3 regions of the Undibacterium sp. Ji42W genome follow, and region 3 is predicted to be linked to each of the others. Evidence: predicted binding sites of a transcription regulator. Region 3 holds the regulator's gene; each other region holds the start of a gene.
What was found. Region 3 encodes sigma-54, which starts transcription at its own class of promoters, with help from an activator protein. Its sites were predicted from a motif close to TGGCANGNAANCTGCTTT; they were not measured.
Positions count from the first base shown of each region.

Region 1 (6,731 bases), on a different contig from region 3:
AAATAAAACCACGCACAGGATGTTGCCAGCGCACCAGTGCTTCAAAACCATACGCTTTGCCAGATTGCAGATACAGCTTGGGTTGCAACCACATTTGCAATTCTGAGCCCCTGACGGCAGAGCGCAAATCAGACAAGAGGCTCAGGTGGGTCAGGCGTGAAGCCTCCTGCGCATCGGTATACCAGGCAGATGAGTTGGCGCTGCGTTTGGCGGCATACAGGGCAACCTCGGCATTGCGTATCAATGTCATCAAGGGCAACGGTGTGGTTGCGGTGATGGCAAAGCCATACACCAGGCTGACATCGACAGAATGCTGGCCGCATCTGACCGGTTCATCCATGGCTGCATCTATGCGTTGATGCAGGTCTTCTAGCGCGGCGTTGGAAACATCATGGCAGAGTATCGCAAATGCACCGCCAGCCAGTCTGGCCAGCCAGGGTTTTTGCACGACGGCGTCCTGGCTGATGACAGTTTTAAGACGCAAGGCCACATCTGAGATAACAGTGTCGCCAGTATCAAACCCCAGTGTTTCGTTGATGACCTTCAACCGTGCCAGGTCCATCAGGATAAATCCCTGGTATGGCAAGCCCTGTCCTTCATGGATCTTGAGCAGCAGGGTGCGGTTGGGCAGGCCGGTCAGGCTGTCGTAATAAGCCAGGCGCTCGACCGTTTGTTCGCGTATGCCTATGGCTTCTGCCATGGTATTGAGGGCTTCGCCTACGCGCGCGACTTCTTCTGTCTTGCTGGGAATAAAACGGGTCTGGTAATCACCTTTGGCAATTTGCAGGGCGCTGCTTTCCAATCTTGCCAGAGGCCTGACTACGCTGCGGGTAGTCAGCCAGGCCAGCACCGCTGCCAGGACTACGCCAAAGACAGACAGCATGGCGACCATGGTGCCGGTTTTTTCCAGTTCCAATTGCGCGTCAGCCTGATGGGCCTGGATTAATTCCTGTTCTCGCTTGAGAAATGTTTTGGACTGATCGAGCAAGGCATCCAGTGCTGGTTTGACGCGCGTGCTAAAGCTGGCTTTGGCAGCATCCTGACCTTCGTCCTCGAGTTGATTGACAGTATCAAGATAGTGCTGCTGATAAATTGCGCGCTTTTGCTTGAGCAGTTTGAGGCTGTTTAATTGCTCGTCGTCACTGAGGCTGGCCTCGAGATCGCCGATGAGCTGGTCTATGCGGCGATTTTTTTCATCGACGATGGTGTATTCAGGTACCCGTTGTTCATAAGGAACTGTCAGGAATTGCAATAAGGCCCTGCCGACGTTTTCTGTAGCAACGCTGAGTTCTTGCACATACAAGAGACTTTGCACCTCTTTGCGGGCAAATTGCTCATTGCGCGCAGTCATGTTGCGGATTTGTGAAATTGGCAACAGCAAGACGATGCTGAACAGTATCAACAACAAACCATAGCTCAATGCCAGCCGCATGCCTATACGGCGCAAGCGCAGGAGCTGGATCAGGCGTTGAAAGCTGTTAGACATGAATATGGCCGCAATATAGTCTTGAGTCTTGGTCTTGTAAAAAGCTGTGGGCACACAAGCGCCTGCTACTACAGGCTTATGTTAATGCACTATTAACAGCGAGGGCAATACTATTGTGCAGGGATCAACGGGCGATCAGTATATACAACATCAGCACATTGGCGACGATGGACAAGACTGCCAGCATGCACCAGGTGGCCAGCGGATCGTGCTGTGCCAGTGGTTTGGCTTGCGGGGGTGGCAGGTGGTAGATGATGGGTTGCACCGCGTTCCAGTGCCAGGCATGGCGGCAAAGCACCAGGTTGCGCGCCAGCGTTTCTTGCCTAATGATCATCCCAGCCAGGCGACTATGGCGAGGTTGGCAAAAATCGATAGTCCTATTTGATAGCTCTCAGTAATCTGGCCTGAATAACCCATGCTGGCAGCCAGATAGAAACCTCCTGTGCCACCTGCCATACTTACGAGGCTAGTCATGACACCCATCTCTCAGCGAAAGCGCCGGGGTACCAGCTGGAATACTGCGCCATTGCCCTTGCAAACAGGGTAGCAAAAGCAGTGCCCAGATGTTCCGATGGATACCAGCACCTCTCATCAAAATACGCAGCAAAGCTCCAACCAATAATGGCTTAGCAAACGTCAGGCCTTTTTTTTGCGCTGCTGTCAGGCTCAGGTCTTTGGATATTTGTATGGCGAGTGGCCCAGGCAATACCAGTCCATGAAGCTCAGATCGAAATAAAAGAAAGCCGCTCATCAAGTGACCGTATGCCCGGCTTTCCAAAAGGATGTTTTTTGCATGGTCGCTCCGCTGTAGTTTGACCATGCCACTTGCAACTGCCATGCCAACAAATTGTGCATGCGTACGGCATTAAGCATCAAAATTGACCAAGTAGTGCTGCTCAATAACTAGGCGCGCATAAAATAAAATGGTGCAGTGCACTGTTTTGGCTAAGTATTATTTGGTTTTTATCGGGATTTTCTATTTAATTTTGTGTTTGCCCCATTTAAGATGACTTTGTTCCCGGACGTGTTTTTTTCAGTGCAAGTACCTGTGCAATAAAGCCAATCAATGGATGAATCAGCTATTGTTCAAGCAGGGAAATGATAATCTAAAGCAAACTGGCATTGCTCTTGCTTAACGCCTGAGGAGACAAGCAAAGGAGCAGCCATGAAGAAACTTAAGCTAGTGATGGTAGGGAATGGTATGGCAGGTGTGCGTACTCTGGAAGAATTAATCAAGATCGCACCCGACCTGTATGACATTACCGTATTTGGTGCAGAACCTTATGCCAATTACAACCGTATCCTGCTATCACCCGTATTGGCAGGCGAGCAAACCATTAAAGACATCATGCTCAATGATGTCGACTGGTATGAAGAAAATAATATCACGCTGCACCTCGGTAAAAAAATCACCAAAATAGATCGCCATAAGCGCATCGTGATTGCAGAAGATGGTACTCAGACTGAATACGACCGTCTGTTGCTGGCGACAGGTTCTAATCCTTTCATGCTGCCTGTACCTGGCAAAGACCTCAAGGGCGTGATTGCCTACCGCGATATCTACGACACCAATACCATGATAGACGCGGCAGAAAAGCATACGCATGCCGTTGTCATTGGCGGCGGCCTGCTGGGGCTGGAAGCCGCCAATGGCTTGAAAATGCGCGGCATGAGTGTCTCTGTCGTGCATTTACCTGGCTGGCTGATGGAGCGTCAGCTTGACCCCATTGCAGGCAAGATGTTGCAAAAATCTTTGGAAGACCGTGGTCTTCACTTTTTACTGGAAAAAAATACTGAAGCCATCATTGGCGATGATGATGGCCACGTCAAAGCCATACGCTTTACTGACGGTCTCGAAATCCCTGCGCAACTGATCGTCATGGCTGTCGGCATACGTCCTAACACGGCGCTGGCAGAATCTGCCGGCCTGTATTGCAACCGTGGCATCACCGTGAATGACACCATGCAGACTTATGATCCGCGCATTTATTCTGTGGGTGAATGCGTGAATCATCGCGGCACGGTGTACGGCCTGGTCGCACCTCTGTTTGAAATGGCCAAGGTTTGCGCCAATCACCTGGCGAATTTTGGTATAGGGCGTTACCAGGGTTCAGTCACATCCACCAAACTGAAAGTGACAGGCATAGACCTGTTTTCTGCCGGCGAATTCATGGGTGGTAAAGATACCGAAGAAATCATCTTGTCCGACCCCATAGGTGGCGTCTACAAGAAACTGGTGGTGAAAGACGACAAACTCATAGGCGCATGCCTGTATGGCGATACCGTGGATGGTAGCTGGTATTTCAAACTGCTGCGCGAAGGGAAGAACATTTCAGAAATCCGTGATTCACTGATGTTTGGCGAGTCCAACACCGGTGACGTCGGCCATGAAGGCCATACCAAGGCTGCCGCCATGCCGGATGAAGCCGAGGTCTGTGGCTGTAATGGTGTTTGCAAGGGCACCATCGTCACGGCCATCAAGGAAAAAGGCCTGTTCACACTTGACGATGTGCGCAAGCACACCAAGGCATCGGCATCCTGTGGCTCTTGTACTGGCCTGGTAGAGCAGATCATCATGTTTACTGCCGGCGGTGATTATTCGACGGCCTCAAAAGTCAAACCCATGTGCGTTTGTACTGATCATAGCCATCAGCAAGTACGTGATGCCATCAAGGCCAACAAGCTCTTGACAGTCTCTGGCGTGCAGGAATTCATGGAATGGCGCACACCTAATGGTTGTTCAAGCTGCCGCCCGGCCATCAATTATTATCTGATTTCCACATGGCCGCGTGAAGCCAAGGATGATCCGCAATCGCGCTTCATCAATGAACGGTCACATGCGAATATCCAGAAAGATGGTACTTACTCCGTCATCCCGCGTATGTGGGGTGGTGAAACCAATGCCAGCGAATTGCGCAGGATTGCTGATGTCGTTGATAAATTCAAGATACCGACAGTCAAGGTCACCGGTGGCCAGCGTATTGACTTGCTGGGCGTGAAGAAAGAAGACTTGCGCGCTGTCTGGCAAGACTTGGGCATGCCGTCCGGACTGGCTTATGCCAAGGGTTTGCGTACCGTAAAAACGTGCGTGGGCAGTGAATGGTGCCGCTTCGGTACACAAAATTCTACACTCATGGGACAGCAACTCGAACGTGAACTGGCGCGCATGTATGCGCCGCACAAGGTCAAGCTGGCCGTGTCCGGTTGCCCGCGTAATTGTGCTGAGGCAGGTATCAAGGACGTTGGTGTGATTGGTGTTGATTCTGGCTGGGAAATTTATGTGGGGGGCAATGGCGGCATCAAAACCGAAGTCGCGCAATTCCTGGTCAAGCTGAAAACCCATGAAGAAGTCATGGAATATACCGGCGCCTTCCTGCAACTGTATCGCGAAGAAGGCTGGTATCTGGAGCGCACGGTACATTATCTCGCGCGTGTCGGCCTGGACTACGTGAAGAAAATTATTCTGGAAGACCATGGCCGCCGCAAAGATTTGTATCAACATCTGTTGTTCGCACTGGAAGGTGAATCTGATCCATGGCATGAACCGGAAAAAGCCCAGGTCGATACACGTCAATTCGAACGCTTGCCAGCATAACGCTATTTTTTGAGAGGGAAAAACATGGGTCAGAATTGGCAAGTCATTTGTCGCGTGGAGGATATCCCGGTACTGGGGGCACGCGTCGTTGCGCGTGCGGCCAAGCCAGATGTCGCTATTTTCAGGAATACAGAAAACAAGGTCTTTGCTTTGCTGGATAAATGTCCGCACAAAGGTGGGCCGTTATCGCAAGGTATCGTCTTTGGTGAAAAAGTGGCCTGCCCTTTGCATAACTGGAATATAGAGTTGGTCAATGGCTGTGCGATTGCACCCGATGAAGGATGCACGCAAAAATTCAGCCTGAAAGTAGACGCAGATCAGGTATATCTGGATGCAAATGAGTTGCGTACACTTGCAATAGAGGCTTAGGGAGCAGGACATACGCAAAACCGCCCCAGCGTCGTTGCAGCTCCAGCAGTTAGTAAAATTCGGTACTAACGTACTGTCTTCGTCGCTGCGCCTTGATGGGACAATTTTGCGTAAGTCCCACAACACCACGCTGTTGAAAAATCTTATACGGCGTGTATTTAAAGGCATGTATGACTGAAACCAAATCTACCTGTTGTTATTGCGGCGTTGGTTGCGGTGTCATAATTGAAAGCGAAGGCGGGCAGGTTGCAGGGGTACGTGGTGACCCGGATCATCCCGCCAATTTTGGCCGCTTGTGCAGCAAGGGCAGTACCCTGCATCTGTCGGCAGATGTAAAGATACAGCAACAAGTCAGGGCGCTATATCCTGAAATGCGTGATCTGGTTGCAGGGCGTGAAGAAGTGCGCGGACAAGAACGTCAGCGCAGTGACTGGGATACGGTCATTGCCAGCATGGCAGGCAAATTTGCCGACACCATCAAGACACATGGCCCGGACAGTGTGGCGTTTTATATTTCCGGTCAGTTGCTGACCGAAGATTATTACGTCTTCAATAAGCTTGCAAAGGGCTTGATAGGTACCAATAATATCGATAGCAATTCGCGCCTGTGCATGTCCAGCGCAGTAGCTGGTTATAAGCAAACGCTGGGTGCCGATGCACCGCCGACCTGCTATGAAGACATAGACCTGGCAGAAGTCATTTTCATCGTCGGCTCGAACACGGCTTATGCTCATCCGATTTTATATCGACGCATTGAACAAGCGAGGGAAAAAAATCCTGCGCTGAAAGTGATCGTCGCTGATCCGCGCTGTACTGATACCGCGCGTGAAGCCGATTTATTCCTGCCTATCTTGCCGGGTACCGATGTCGCCCTCTTCAACGGTATGTTGCATCTGTGTTTGTGGGAGGATTTAATCGATCTTGCCTATATCCAGGAACATACTGAAGGTTTTGCAGAACTCAAGCAAACAGTGCGTGATTACACGCCTGCAGCAGTCGCCAAGACTTGTGGTATCAAGGAGGCTGATCTGGTACAGGCCGCGCGCTGGTTTGGACAGTCCAAAGCCAGCCTCTCGCTGTATTGCCAGGGCTTGAATCAATCTTCATCAGGGACTGCAAAAAATGCAGCCCTGATCAATTTGCATCTGGCTACCCATCAAATCGGCAAGCCGGGTGCAGGTCCGTTTTCCCTGACTGGTCAGCCCAATGCCATGGGCGGTCGTGAAGTGGGTGGCATGGCTAACCTGATGTCGGGTCACCGCGACCTTGGCAATCCCGAAC
Region 1 covers NZ_JBMPOV010000009.1:252,193-258,923, forward strand. The annotation lists gene ACO0LG_RS20475 (putative bifunctional diguanylate cyclase/phosphodiesterase) at 1-1,486, opposite strand, end outside; gene ACO0LG_RS20480 (hypothetical protein) at 1,611-1,820, opposite strand; gene ACO0LG_RS20485 (hypothetical protein) at 1,817-1,960, opposite strand; gene ACO0LG_RS20490 (hypothetical protein) at 1,953-2,324, opposite strand; gene nirB (nitrite reductase large subunit NirB) at 2,652-5,081, shown strand; gene nirD (nitrite reductase small subunit NirD) at 5,106-5,450, shown strand; gene ACO0LG_RS20505 (molybdopterin-dependent oxidoreductase) at 5,621-6,731, shown strand, end outside.
Region 1: the regulator sigma-54 is predicted to act here: its motif matches at 2,604-2,621, upstream of nirB (nitrite reductase large subunit NirB).

Region 2 (6,731 bases), 150 kb from region 3:
AATCCTGACTGACCTGGTCAGCGTTCCCAGAGTTATGTAACCATTTTTGAGGGCGGGCAGCGGGCTGACCTCTCCCATCCCCTCAGCAGGACGATATGCAAACGATGGCGTCTCCAGGCGCCAGGGCTGCTCTGAAAATACCGCTTCAGCGCCTGGTGGAGCGCAAGTATCATCTGTCAGAAAATAATCAATCGCCTTCAGGCCGGTGGTATAACCATAACCCAGCCATGAAACCTGTACCGGGGCTGGCTTGCGGGCAAATACTTGCAAGCGGTTACTCCCCGTGTGGCCAGCAAGATCAATCAGAATGTCTATGCCGTCAGCCCGGATTCTCTCTGCCAGCTCGTTATCAGACAGACCTGCCGTCGGCACCCAGTGATCCACATAACTTTTGTAACGCTCAGTGACTGCGTCTTCATATTTTAATTCTGCGTAGGCGTATAACTCAAAAGCTTGCTTGTCATGATGCGCCAACAAAGGCTCAAGAAAATATTGCACTGCATGCCGGCGAAAATCTGGCGAAACATAGCCAACTTTTACTCGGCGATGCGGATTTTTATCGTTGGCAAATGCTTGCCACTTGCTCCGATGAGGACGTGCATACTTTTCTTCATATACCTGATACTCAGTAAAAATCTCACTGGCATTTCGCACGGGATCATAGTTCAGCAGGAACAGTAAATTGCCATAGGTCTCAGCATGATCGGGCTCTATTTCCAGCGCCCTGCGATAACTTTGTTCAGCTTCGACGCGCATGCCGCGATCAGAATATGTATTTCCCATATTGCTGAACAAATTGAGTGAGTTGGCATCCAGACTGAGGGCACGCTGATAAGAGGCTGTCGCCTCAAGATAGCGTGCCGTTTCGTGATAGACGATGCCCAGGTTGCAATGAAAGCGGGCAATGTCGGCTTGCAGCGATATCGCAGTTTTATAACACTTTTCTGCATCCTCAAGGCGGGTCTGCTTTTTATAGACATCGCCAAGATTACAATGCGCATCTGCAAAGTCGGGGCGTATTTTCAGGATAGCCTGAAAACATTGCGCCGCTTCTTCCAGCTTATTTTTCTCCTGCAAAATCAAGCCGATGTTATTACGGGTTTCTACATGAAGTTCATTGATCTTCAAGGCCTTATCAAAATAGATTTCTGCCTCATCATATTTTCCACGTTCCTTGCATATCATGCCCAGATTGCAAAAAGCGGCAAAGTTACCAGAATCGACTTTGATGGTTTGTTTATAGTGATGTTCAGCTTCGTCCAGCAAAGACTGGCGCTGTAAAATAGTCGCGAGGTTGAAGTGCGCATGGCTAAAATTGGGCCTCTGTGCCAGAGCCTTGCGGTACCAGGTCTTGGCATCATCAAGGTGCCCCATGGATGTCAGGGTAACACCCAGGTTGAAGAAAATGTAGTGAGACTCAGGGTGGAACGCAAGAATCTGCTTATACACTTGTTCAGCTTCATCATAACGACGTAGCTCATCAAGGCTGATACCCAGGTTAATGGCCGCATCCAGGAAATCTGGCTTGATTGCCAGCGCTTGCCGGTAATACTTTTCGGCTTGCACACAATTGCGCTGCTCATACCAGGCATCGCCCAGTTTATTGTTTAATTCTGCATCATGGGGATGGGCAAGCAAGGCCTGTTGATAGTTTTTGACTGCCTCAACAAAATGTCTGTTTTTAAAAAACTCATCTCCAGCCGCCTTCAAATCTCCTGGCCCCAACGCTTGCAGGTGCACTGCCAAGCCCGCAGGTTCAGGGACCAGGCTGGTACTCTTATCAGCGGTTGAAGAAAATTTACTCTTAATCCAATTCAGCATGTGTCATTTCTCAAGTAAGCGCCAGCCATATTCATCTACTAATCCAGATTGTAAATGTGGCGCGCAAGTTTGAGCAAGAAATCAGTACCGCGTTGCAAGCCCTGAAATGTGTCTCTTGCATATGGCAGGATGCTTGCCGACAGGGCAAGGCGACATTTTTTTCTGCCATGCGCTATATGCCATGTATGGAAATACAGAAATGACAGGGGAGAAGAACTCGCGATCTGGTCTTTTTAGCAGCGGGTAAATTAATGTCAGCAACCACCTTGGCCGGACTTCAAACCGCGGATAGGGTCACAGATTGTGCCACTTGCTGTCCATATCATGTTTGCCTGACCGCTGGAGATAGTCGGGGTCAATGTCAGAGCCAAAGGTGTACCACCAGTCGTTGTCGCGCCAGTTTGTGTTGCAGTGATAACGCCATTGCCCGCTGCAGTAGGAACTACAGGCAAGAACTTGGTTGTGACTGGATAAGATGGGATGCCGTTACTACCTATCGTAGAACAACCCGTCCATCCGCCTTCCATTTGATAGCAAAGCGAGATCGCATGCTTCAGGCTCTGCAACTCCGCAATTGCCCCGGCCGCACGGGTACGGGATGTGTAATCAGAATATTGTGGAAGAGCGATTGCAGACAAAATACCGATAATTGCCACGACTATCATCAATTCTATCAAGGTGAAACCGCGTTGCACCGTCCGCGCAAATGATGTCATTTATTGCTACCTCATATAAGGGTTGATCGTAACTGAAGGCAAATGCCATCATCGATGTAAACTGCATACTTTCTTGATTGATCTGGTCAAGTTCCCAAGCCAGCCTCGAATCATGTCCTCATCAAAGACAAAAGTGATTTGACAAATTCTACTCCGATGAATTTCATGTAAGCCATTAAATCTGGCCCTGCCTGTTTATTTCTCACTTTGCAGGGTTTGATCTGCTCTTGTTATCAGTACACTTTGACCAGCAAAATAAAAACCCACAATGAAGTGGGCTCTTTTGGGAAACCAAACCAGCTATTAAGGACAGCCCCCCCTGACCAGATTTCTAACCACGGATAGGGTCGCATATTGTGCCACTGGCCGTCCAGATCATGTTCGCCTGGCCGGTAGAGATTGTTGGTGTCAATGTCAAGTTTTACCAGCAGTTGTTGTAACGCCAGTTGAAGATGCAGTGATGACTCCTTGGCCAGATGCAGTAGGGATTATTGGCAGGAATTTAGTTCAACGGAGAAAGATGGAATGCCATTTGACCCAGTAGTTATACAGCTAGCCCATGCGCTTTCGTACTGGTAGCAAATCGCCATCGCTTTCTTCAAGCTCTGAAATTCTGAAACTGCGCTAGCTGCACGAGTACGGGATGTGTCATCAGAATACTGAGAAATAGCGATCGCTGCAAGGATGCCGATAATTGCAACAACAATCATCAGTTCGATCAGCATAAAGCCCGTTGCACTGTTTGCATAGGTAATTTAATTTATTACGCCTACATGTAAAGAGTCTATCTGTAAGCAAAACAAGTTTGTCGAGAGTAAATATGTTTCCCTATTGCTGAGCTAGGTAGTTCACGCTGTCCCTGGCGTCAAATACATATTAAGCACACTCTTACGATCAATTAACTTATCGCGAAATGAGCATTTTTTTTATTGTTTGACTTACAAATAATAATTTGTGTTGTCTCATTCATTACTTGGTAAAAATTGCGGCTCGCCAGTATGGACTGAGAATATGGCTAAAAGACAATTTTTGACATGTAATATGTGGCATTTATGAATATATTTTTGATCGCTCGCTAAAAAAAAACCCACAATAAAGTGGGCTTTTTTTGAAAATCAAACCAGCTATTATGGGCAGCCGCCTTGACCAGATTTCAAGCCGCGGATAGGATCGCAGACTGTGCCAGATGCTGTCCAGATCATGTTAGCTTGACCAGTAGAGATTGTTGGTGTCAATGTCAATGTCAAGTTAGTACCAGTAGTTGTTGTAGCACCAGTTGAAGTGGCAGTAATAATACCAGCGCCGGCTGCAGTTGGGATTACTGGCAGGAATTTAGTTGTAACTGGGAAAGATGGGATACCGTTTGAACCTGTAGTTGCACAGTTTGTCCATGCACCTTCATTTTGGTAGCAAATTGCCATTGCAGATTTCAGACTATCCAGTTCCGAAACTGCGCCAGCTGCACGAGTACGGGATGTGTAATCAGAATACTGAGGAATAGCGATCGCTGCCAAGATACCGATAATCGCAACAACAATCATCAATTCGATCAGTGTAAAGCCGCGTTGCAGCTGTTTAGGGATAGCTTTCATTATGAACTCCAGGAAAAAGTTGAAATCAGGAACTACGCTTTACATGTAGCAATCACCGTGCCAGTTTTTGTTTACTGCGTAACTATGCATTTTCTTATGCATAAATTGGCGATTTCATAGGCCATTGATTAACTAGTGACGAATTGCGTCAATGATTGTAATTTAATCAATACAAATATTTGTCAGTGTTTGTGCCAGATTACAAAGACGACTGACAAGTCTGTCAGTCATGTAAAAAATTGTTTCAACACTTGCTACAAATTTGAAAAATTTTTTACTTTGCGCATCGCTTGCATGCGGGTCATGGTAACAACGTGGCGCATAGATAATATACGGCCTCGAGTTCAACTCATCACCATAAGGCAGCAGGAATTGGTGATAAGCAGTATCAGGTGTTTGAGACTATCCCTGCCCTGTTAACCAGGGTAGGGATACGTGCGCAGCAGGTGATTAATAAAAAATCACTGCCATTTTTGTCCCTGCCAACTCTATCATGTCAGCATGCTTGAGGGTGTGCGGTTTGTCTTTGATGGACTGGGTATTGACCGTCGCAGCGGTATTGCCTTCGACCTGGGCAATGACATAATCCTTGCCTTGCTGGGTAATCGCGATGACCTGGGTGCCAGGGCTGCCTATCGTAGTGACGGGCTTTACAAGATTGAGTTCCTTGCCTGCATTAGGGCCCGTCATCACTTTGATCTTGGCTCTTGGTTTTTCAACAGCTGCTGGTTGCACCTGGCCTGGCTCAGGCACAAAAGTCTGCTTGCCTGATTCTTCTACCTGGAAACGCAATTTGTATTTACCGATGTCGATGACATCATCGTGCTGCAACAGATGTTTTTTGACAGGCTGCGCATTGACCATGGTGCCATTGGTACTGCCAAGATCAAGTACGAAGGAGCCGCTGGAAGAAGTATCAATTGCGGCATGCTGGCCGCTGACCGTCAGGTGGTCGATGACGATATCATTACTGGGACGCCGGCCTACAGTGAGGCGTGATTTGCTGATAGTGATTTCTTGCTGAACCAAACCATTAAAGGTGACGATAATTTTCGCCATAAATCTCTCATCAATTCATAATCCCCGACCTACCGGGTAAATGTTCTTTGTAACCAGGACTTGTTTTCTTCACTCACCAGCCGGAACAGGACAACGGAGATATTATCCAGCCCGCCCCTGTCCTTGGCAGCATCAATCAACGCTTCGGCACAGGGCTGAAGCTCAGTCCCGTACTGCCTGATCAAGGATTGGATTTCATCATGCCCGAGCATATCGGTCAATCCATCTGAACACATCAGATACAAATCTTCTTCTTCAGTATGGTGTGTATGCAACTCTGTATGCACTTCTTCCAGAGTACCCACTGCCCTGGTGATCAGGTTCTTAATAGAAGAATAACGCGCTTCTTCTTCGGTCACCAGACCAGCATTAATCTGTTCCTGCAATACCGAATGATCCTGCGTCAGGCGTGTCAGCTCGCCTGCGCGATAACGATAGGCGCGCGAATCACCGACATGCGCCAGCAAAAGCTTGTCTTGCAAACAGCATGCCACCACCACGGTAGTGCCCATGCCTGCGCATTCTGGATTGGTCAGCGCCGTATACAATACATTGCGGTTGGCCTGCTCTATCGACTCTGTCATCCATCGTGCCATCGCCAACGGCCTTGGTCCCATGGATGGGAACCAGATGGCATCCATCTTGCTACATAAATATTCAGCAATGATTTGGGCTGTCATGGCGCTGGCGACTTCGCCCGCGTTATATCCCCCCATGCCATCGGCCAGGACCGCACAGCCGTAATCTGCACAAACGACGATAGCATCTTCGTTATGCGACCTGACCAAGCCCGTATCAGACAGGGCAGCAAATTCTAGTACACGCTGGTATGACATCAATAAATGTTGGGATACATCCTGAGGTGAATAAATTTATATGAAACAGACCATATTTTAGAATTATTTTAATCAGGGCTTGCGCAAACATTCTTCGGGCTTTGGAAGCACCCCCAGTCAACGCAGTGCTGGACACGACGACTTAAAATACCTTTAGTCCCGTCTAGTAGCGTCGATGGCCGGATGCCGTCTGAAATTTTGCGTAAATCCCCTGCTCCTACTTCGCAGAATTGTTTTCTTTCCTATCTTCTCACTCATTATTGACGCAATATGCCACATAATCAGCTAAACAAAACATACTCAATTCAATAGCGAATAACCACTGATGTTCAAGCTTAACATTAAGGAAATCTATTTGCACGGATATCCACCATAAACCCAGCCATAAATAAAAAAGAGTCGCAAAATTTGCGACTCTTTTCTTGCGAAGCAGCTTTACAACCCTTTGCTTACAGCATGGCTTTCAACAAACGCGCCATTTCTGATGGGTTTTTCGTGGCCTTGATGCCGCATTCTTCCATGATGTCGAGCTTGGCTTGTGCAGTATCAGCACCACCAGAAATCAGCGCGCCAGCGTGGCCCATGCGTTTACCCGGAGGCGCAGTTACACCAGCGATGAAGCCAACAACCGGCTTCTTCATGTTGTCGCGTACCCAGTAAGAAGCATTCGCTTCATCCGGACCACCGATTTCACCGATCATGATGAC
Region 2 covers NZ_JBMPOV010000012.1:151,120-157,850, reverse strand. The annotation lists gene ACO0LG_RS24120 (tetratricopeptide repeat protein) at 1-1,821, opposite strand, end outside; gene ACO0LG_RS24115 (pilin) at 2,076-2,537, opposite strand; gene ACO0LG_RS24110 (prepilin-type N-terminal cleavage/methylation domain-containing protein) at 3,026-3,262, opposite strand; gene ACO0LG_RS24105 (pilin) at 3,665-4,129, opposite strand; gene ACO0LG_RS24100 (FHA domain-containing protein) at 4,580-5,188, opposite strand; gene ACO0LG_RS24095 (Stp1/IreP family PP2C-type Ser/Thr phosphatase) at 5,218-6,024, opposite strand; gene sucD (succinate--CoA ligase subunit alpha) at 6,474-6,731, opposite strand, start outside.
Region 2: the regulator sigma-54 is predicted to act here: its motif matches at 4,175-4,192, upstream of ACO0LG_RS24105 (pilin).

Region 3 (6,731 bases):
CATTTTTTGTACTGCACAAATGGGCACCCCGTAGGGGCGGCTACGCCTGGGTCGCCTTTCTTTGAATACTTACTTTGGCGACGCAAAGAAAGTATTTCGGCTGCCGGGCCGAGACCCGGCTTGTATCCACGGAGAGCAAACGTTTTAGTCAAAGTGCCACATGTAAAAAAACGCCACGGCATACGACGAACGCCGCTGGATTCCAGCCAAAAGCATGCTGGAATGACGTTAATACGCGTACAGGATTGTTGCAAGGCATTCACGCTACGAACGCACTAGCCAGGCGGATTTCAGCTAAATCTATGCTGGAGAGCTAGCCAGGTAGAATGACGGTTAATAAGTATGCGGATTTTCTCAGGGTAATTCAGTTACTGATTGATGTAAATTGTTAACCTCAAAACCATGCACCCAACAAAAAGGACGCCTTTAGCGTCCTTGTTTTGGATGTCCACAACCCTGTCAGGGTAAGGACTGGGGTCTTATGAAGCCGATGCCGGATCAGGTATGTGCTTGATGGCGTCGTGCTGATGGTCTTGCATTTTATCTTTGTGCTTGATGACCTGGCGATCAAGTTTATCTACCAGTGCATCGATTGCCGCATACAGATCATGCGCCAGACTTTCAACGTGGATATCTTTACCGCTGATATGCAGATTAATGTCGGCTTTGTGTCGTTTATCCTTTTCCCGGAGCTTGTCCACCGTCAGGATGACGGCGATATCAATGACCTGGTCGAAATGCCGCCTGATACGTTCTAGTTTGGTATGTACATATTCACGAATTGCAGGAGTTACTTCGACGTGATGTCCACTGATGGTGAGATTCATACTGTGCTCCTATAGTGATGTTGCTTGCTGTAATGATACGCTCTCAGCATTTATTTGCCTTGAGCTAAATCATATATAGCAATTCAAACCGTGATTACAAGGACTGCTTACAAAGATTTACGCAAACTGACTGGGGGGATTTTGAGGGCTTCACGGTATTTGGCAACTGTCCGTCGGGCAATTACCATGCCCTGTTCACCCAGCATGTCTGCAATTTTGCTATCAGAGAGTGGGCTTTTCTGGTCTTCTGCTCCTATCAACTGCTTGATGAGTGCACGTATCGCGGTGGAAGATGCTTCACCCCCTGTTTCCGTCGCGACATGGCTGCCGAAAAAGTACTTCAACTCAAACATGCCATGTGGGGTCAACATGTATTTTTGAGTTGTAACACGGGAGATAGTGCTCTCGTGTAATCCTAGTGTATCAGCAATTTCGCGCAAAACAAGGGGTCGCATAGCAACAGCACCGTGCGTGAAAAAATTGCGTTGCCTTTCGACTATGGCTTGTGCAACGCGCAATATAGTCTCAAAACGCTGGCGCATATTCTTGATCAGCCAACGGGCTTCTTGCAATTGTGCGCCCATGCCAGCTTCGCCACGGTTTTGCTTCATGATGTTGGCATACATGCTGCTTACCCGCAGCCTGGGCATGACATCCTGATTCAACATGACTTGCCAGCCGTTAGTAGATTTTCTGACGATCACGTCTGGCACGACATAATCAGATTCATCGGCAGCAAAAGCAATGCCAGGTCTGGGTTTGCACATCCTGATCACAGTTTGTGCATCGCGCAAATCTTCGTCATCACAGTCGAGGATTTTCTTGAGTTTGGTGAAATCTCTTTGTGCAAATAAAGTCAGTTGTGTTTCAACAATTTGCAATGCCAGCCTGCGTGTGACGAAAGCAACTTTTGGTAAGCGCTTGATTTGCAGGGCCAGGCATTCTGACGGGCTGCGCGCACCGACACCTGCCGGGTCAAAGCTTTGCAGCATGTTCAGGGCAAAAGCCAGTTCTTCTGGTTCTACAAACAACTCCAGTGGCAAACTGGCATGTATTTCATCTAATGTTTCGGTCAGGTAACCATTATTGTCGAGCGCATCGATCATCAACTCGACCAGGGCGCGGTCACGCGGTTCACGCAGGTTCAGGCGCATCTGTTCCAGCAAGTGCTCACGCAGGGTGACATGGGCTGCACCCAGCTGCGGGCGGCCATCTTCATCATCGCCAGATTTGCTGCCATGCTGCACATCATCAAAGCCCCAGTCTTCTTCGCTGGAGGTGGTGCTGTCGTTACTGACGACGGTTTCTGCATCAGCCGGGGCTGGGTCGGCAGACCTGTCGCTGTCGTCTCTTGGCACTGGTGCTTCCATGCCCGCATCGGCAGAAGTGCTGCTGGTATTAATGGCACCATCGGCCAGCAGGCGCACGGCGTGATCGAGGGGATCATCGACGCGTTCCAGCATGGGATTATCGGTCAGCAGCGTCTCCAGCTCCTGATGCAATTCCAAAGTGGATAACTGCAATAATCGTATTGATTGCTGCAATTGCGGCGTTAAGGCCAGATGTTGTGAGGTACGTAGTTGCAGGCTTTGTTTCATGATGATTCCCGTCACATCCGGAAGTGTTCTCCGAGATAAACGCGACGTACAGATTCATTTTGTATGATGTCGTCAGGCTTGCCGCTGGCAAGTACCGCTCCTTGATTGATGATGTAGGCATGATCGCAGATGCCCAGGGTTTCGCGCACATTATGATCGGTGATCAGCACACCTATGCCGCGTTCCTTGAGGAAGCGCACGATGCGCTGGATTTCGATGACGGCGATAGGATCAACACCGGCAAAGGGTTCATCCAGCAAGACAAAGCGTGGGTTGGTCGCCAGTGCACGGGCAATTTCGACGCGGCGACGCTCACCACCTGACAGTGACAGCGCCTGGCTTTCGCGTATTTTTTCTATCTGTAAATCTGCCAGCAGGGCATTGAGCCTTTGCTCAATTTTCTTGGCACCGAGATACTTGCCTTCGCTGTCTTTTTGCAATTCGAGTACAGCGCGGATATTGTCTTCTACCGTCAGCTTGCGGAACACTGATGCCTCTTGCGGCAGGTAAGACAGACCCAGTACGGCACGTTCATGGATAGGCAGTTGCGAGATATTCACATCATCAATCGTGATGTCTCCTGCGTCTGAGGGCACCAGGCCAACGATCATGTAAAACGAAGTAGTCTTGCCTGCGCCATTCGGGCCTAGCAAACCGACTACCTCACCGCTTTTCAATAGCAGTGATACATCGCGCACCACCTGGCGCGCACCGTAACGCTTTTGCAAGCCCTTGACAAGCAAGGTGCTGCTTGACTGTGCTGTCATCTTATTTAGCCTGTTTTTCTGGTTTTGGTTGCAAGGTAATGGTGATATTGCCTGAGCCATCCACATGCTGGCCGCTCGTTGAATTCGTGCCAACAAAAACATCATTCTTGCTGTCATAAGACAAGTATTCACCTTCTTGTTCCTGGGTGACGCGCTTGCCTTCGAGATAGCGTACCTTGGCCTTGGAAATGAATTTGACGATTTCTGTACTCTGGTTATATTCAGCGCGGTCTGCTTCGCCATCAACCCACAAGTCAGGGCCACCATCGCGTTTCTGGCGGAAGGTGACTTTGCGGCCACTGCCACCTGTCAGAACAACAAACTGATCGCCATTCGGGGCTTCGGTCACGACAGCACTCTCAGAAGTGACGGTCAGGGTGCCGCGCACCAGGGACACGCCCTTGGATAATCTGCTGACGCTGGCTTTGCCATCACTGATGCCATACCCTGCTTTGATGATGGTTTCCTTGTTGCTGTCGGCTTTTTCTGCATTGGCAGAAACACAGGCTAGCCCCAGGCAGGCCAGGCTGATCAAGCGTGTGACGCTAAATGATGTTTTGATCATGTGCATAGTCGCTTTCTTGCTTATTTATTCCCGGTTTTGGGAGCTGGTTCACGTTTCTTGAGTTGAATGTAAACCTTGCTCAGCAATTCCAGGCCTTGGGTTGAATTATTGGCAATCATGCCAGTTGCAGTTGAATGCAGTTTGCCGGTCGTGATTGAAACCGGTTTGTCGGTTTTAACGATATCGTCATCCGGCAAGAGCAAAAGATAATCAGACTCCACACGCACGAATTGTGAACTCAGACCCTCGGGTCTTTCCATGCTGACATTGTCATACAGATGAACCATGTCATGCTCACGCTTGGGCGTGGTCAGCGATGATTTTTGCGATACAACGGCGAGTTCAGCACGCAGGTGCAGCGGTGGCCTGTCCTGGTCAAAGCTGTTGATCTGCGGGTGCTTGATTTCTATATTGTCAGTCCGCGGCAAATGCACCAGGCTGTCACCGGTGATGTGGTAATTGGCCTTGCCATTGTTCGACAGCCGGATGAAATTGAATTTCTCCACATAGTAATCCGGCGCTGACCTCGCAGAAGTGCGGTTTTGCTCATCATCTGCATGACGGCGTATGACTTCCATGACCCAGATAGTGCCCATGGTGATTACGCCCAGCAATATCACGGCCAGCCAGATGCGGAAGCGGTCTATGGTCATTTGGGGTTTCATGTCAGATATGCTTGTAAAGCCTGTTCATATTTGCCCTGGGCGCGCAGGATAAAGTCGCAGACTTCGCGCGCAGCCCCCTGGCCGCCACTGGCCTTGGTAATATATTGAACGCGCTGTTGTACTTCGGCATGGGCATTCGGTACGCTCGCTGCAAAACCGACCCGTGTCAGTATTGGCAAATCAATGACATCGTCACCAATAAAGCCGCATTCTTGCGCAGGTATGTCCAGCTTCGCCAGCAGTTCAAGAAATGCACTCTTCTTGTCATGGATGCCCTGGCTGACGTGGCTGATGCCAAGATCAGCAGCACGCTTGCTGACGATGGCCGATTGCCTTGCGCTGATGATAGCCGTGATGATGCCTGCCTGTTGCAAGAGCTTGATGCCTTGCCCGTCGAGCACATTAAAACACTTCATCATTTCGCCTTCTGGTCCGAAATACAAGCTGCCGTCGGTCAGAATGCCGTCCACATCAAAAATCATGAGCCGGACTTTACTGGCTCTCTCTACAGAACCTACAGGATTATTCATCAGATCACCTTGGCTCTGGTCAGGTCATGGATATGCAAGGCACCCACCAGTTTGCCGCTGTCGTCAGCGACCAGCAACTGGTTGATGCGGTAAGTTTCCATGACTTCGACGGCTTCAACAGCCAATTGTTCCGGGCGTATGCGGCGTGGGCTGTGGTTCATGACATCCGCAATGCGCAACTGGGTAAAGTCGCGAGTGCCATCCATCAGGCGGCGCAAGTCACCATCGGTGAAAATGCCCAGTACCGTTTGATGTTCATCCACTACGGCAGTCATCGCCATGCCTTTTTTGGTGATTTCCAGCAGCGCAGTTTTCAGGCTGGTTTCTGGCCCAACCTGCGGGATGTCTTCGTTGGTGCGCATGACGTCTCTGACGTGTGTCAGCAGACGGCGACCAAGCGAGCCACCGGGGTGCGAGCGGGCAAAGTCTTCTTCTCTAAAGCCACGCGCATCCAGCACCGCCACCGCCAGGGCATCGCCCAGCGCCAACGTCACTGTGGTGCTGGCAGTCGGTGCCAAATTCAGCGGGCAGGCTTCTTTGTCTACATGCAAGTTCAGATGGATATCAGCCAGCTTGCCCAAGCTGGATTCCGGGTTGCCCGTCATGGCAATCAGTTTCACACCCAGCCGCTTGATGATGGGCAGGATGGACATCAACTCAGACGCTTCACCAGAATAGGAGATGGCAATAAACACATCCTGCGAAGTGACCATGCCAAGGTCGCCATGCGCAGCTTCAGCCGGATGGACAAAAAACGATGGTGTGCCCGTCGAGGCAAAGGTGGCCGATATTTTTCGGGCAATATGGCCAGACTTGCCTATGCCAGACACCACGACCCTACCGTGGCATGCCAACAACATACTGACTGCCTGCGCAAATCCTGCGGCATCGCCATTACCCAGGCGTTTTTGCAGGGCAAGCAGGGCGTCAGACTCGATTTGCAGGGTTTCACAAGCCAGTTTCAGGGCGCGCTGTGCTGCGACAGCCGCGTCTGTCGCGGGGTGTTGTATAAAAGATAAATGTGTATTCAGTTCATTCATGCCAGAAGTATAAACGAAATCCTCTAAGCAAAAACTTTGCCAGTTGTAACGTAATGAATTATGTTTGCCCAAAAGCAGGATAGCAAGCCGATAAATCGGCAATAATAGGCGACATGACAGGACTGGACACCACACTTTTATTGCTGGCTGCTGCCGTATTGGGCGTGGTCGCATTCCGTATGCTGCAACTGCCGCCCATGCTGGGTTATCTGGTGGTTGGCATCTTCATCGGCCCACACGGTTTTGGTATGGCCGAAGACGGTGCAGTAACCCATGAACTGGCCGAATTTGGCGTGGTCTTCCTGATGTTCTCCATAGGGCTGGAATTTTCCCTTGCCAAACTCATGGCCATGCGTAAGGCCGTATTTGGCCTGGGGATGGCACAGGTGCTGGTCACGATACTGACCAGCATGGTATTTGGCTGGGTAGCCAGCCGCTTTTTGCCAGGCATGTTTCAGATCAGTTGGGAAGCTTCATTCGCACTTGGTGGCGCATTGGCGATGTCCTCAACTGCCATCGTCTCCAAAATGCTGACAGAAAGACTGGAACTGGAAAGCCTGCATGGCAGGCAAATCATTAGCGTGCTGCTGTTTCAGGATCTGGCTGTGGTGCCTTTGCTGATCCTGGTTCCAGCATTGGCGTCAAAATCACCGGACCTTGGCAAAACTCTGGCGCTGGCGAGTGGCAAGGCGGCGGTGGTGCTGGTCTTGCTGCTGGTGGTCGGGCAAAAACTCATGCG
Region 3 covers NZ_JBMPOV010000012.1:1,755-8,485, forward strand. The annotation lists gene hpf (ribosome hibernation-promoting factor, HPF/YfiA family) at 480-827, opposite strand; gene ACO0LG_RS23450 (RNA polymerase factor sigma-54) at 935-2,425, opposite strand; gene lptB (LPS export ABC transporter ATP-binding protein) at 2,437-3,192, opposite strand; gene ACO0LG_RS23460 (LptA/OstA family protein) at 3,194-3,757, opposite strand; gene lptC (LPS export ABC transporter periplasmic protein LptC) at 3,778-4,422, opposite strand; gene ACO0LG_RS23470 (KdsC family phosphatase) at 4,419-4,952, opposite strand; gene ACO0LG_RS23475 (KpsF/GutQ family sugar-phosphate isomerase) at 4,952-5,992, opposite strand; gene ACO0LG_RS23480 (monovalent cation:proton antiporter-2 (CPA2) family protein) at 6,106-6,731, shown strand, end outside.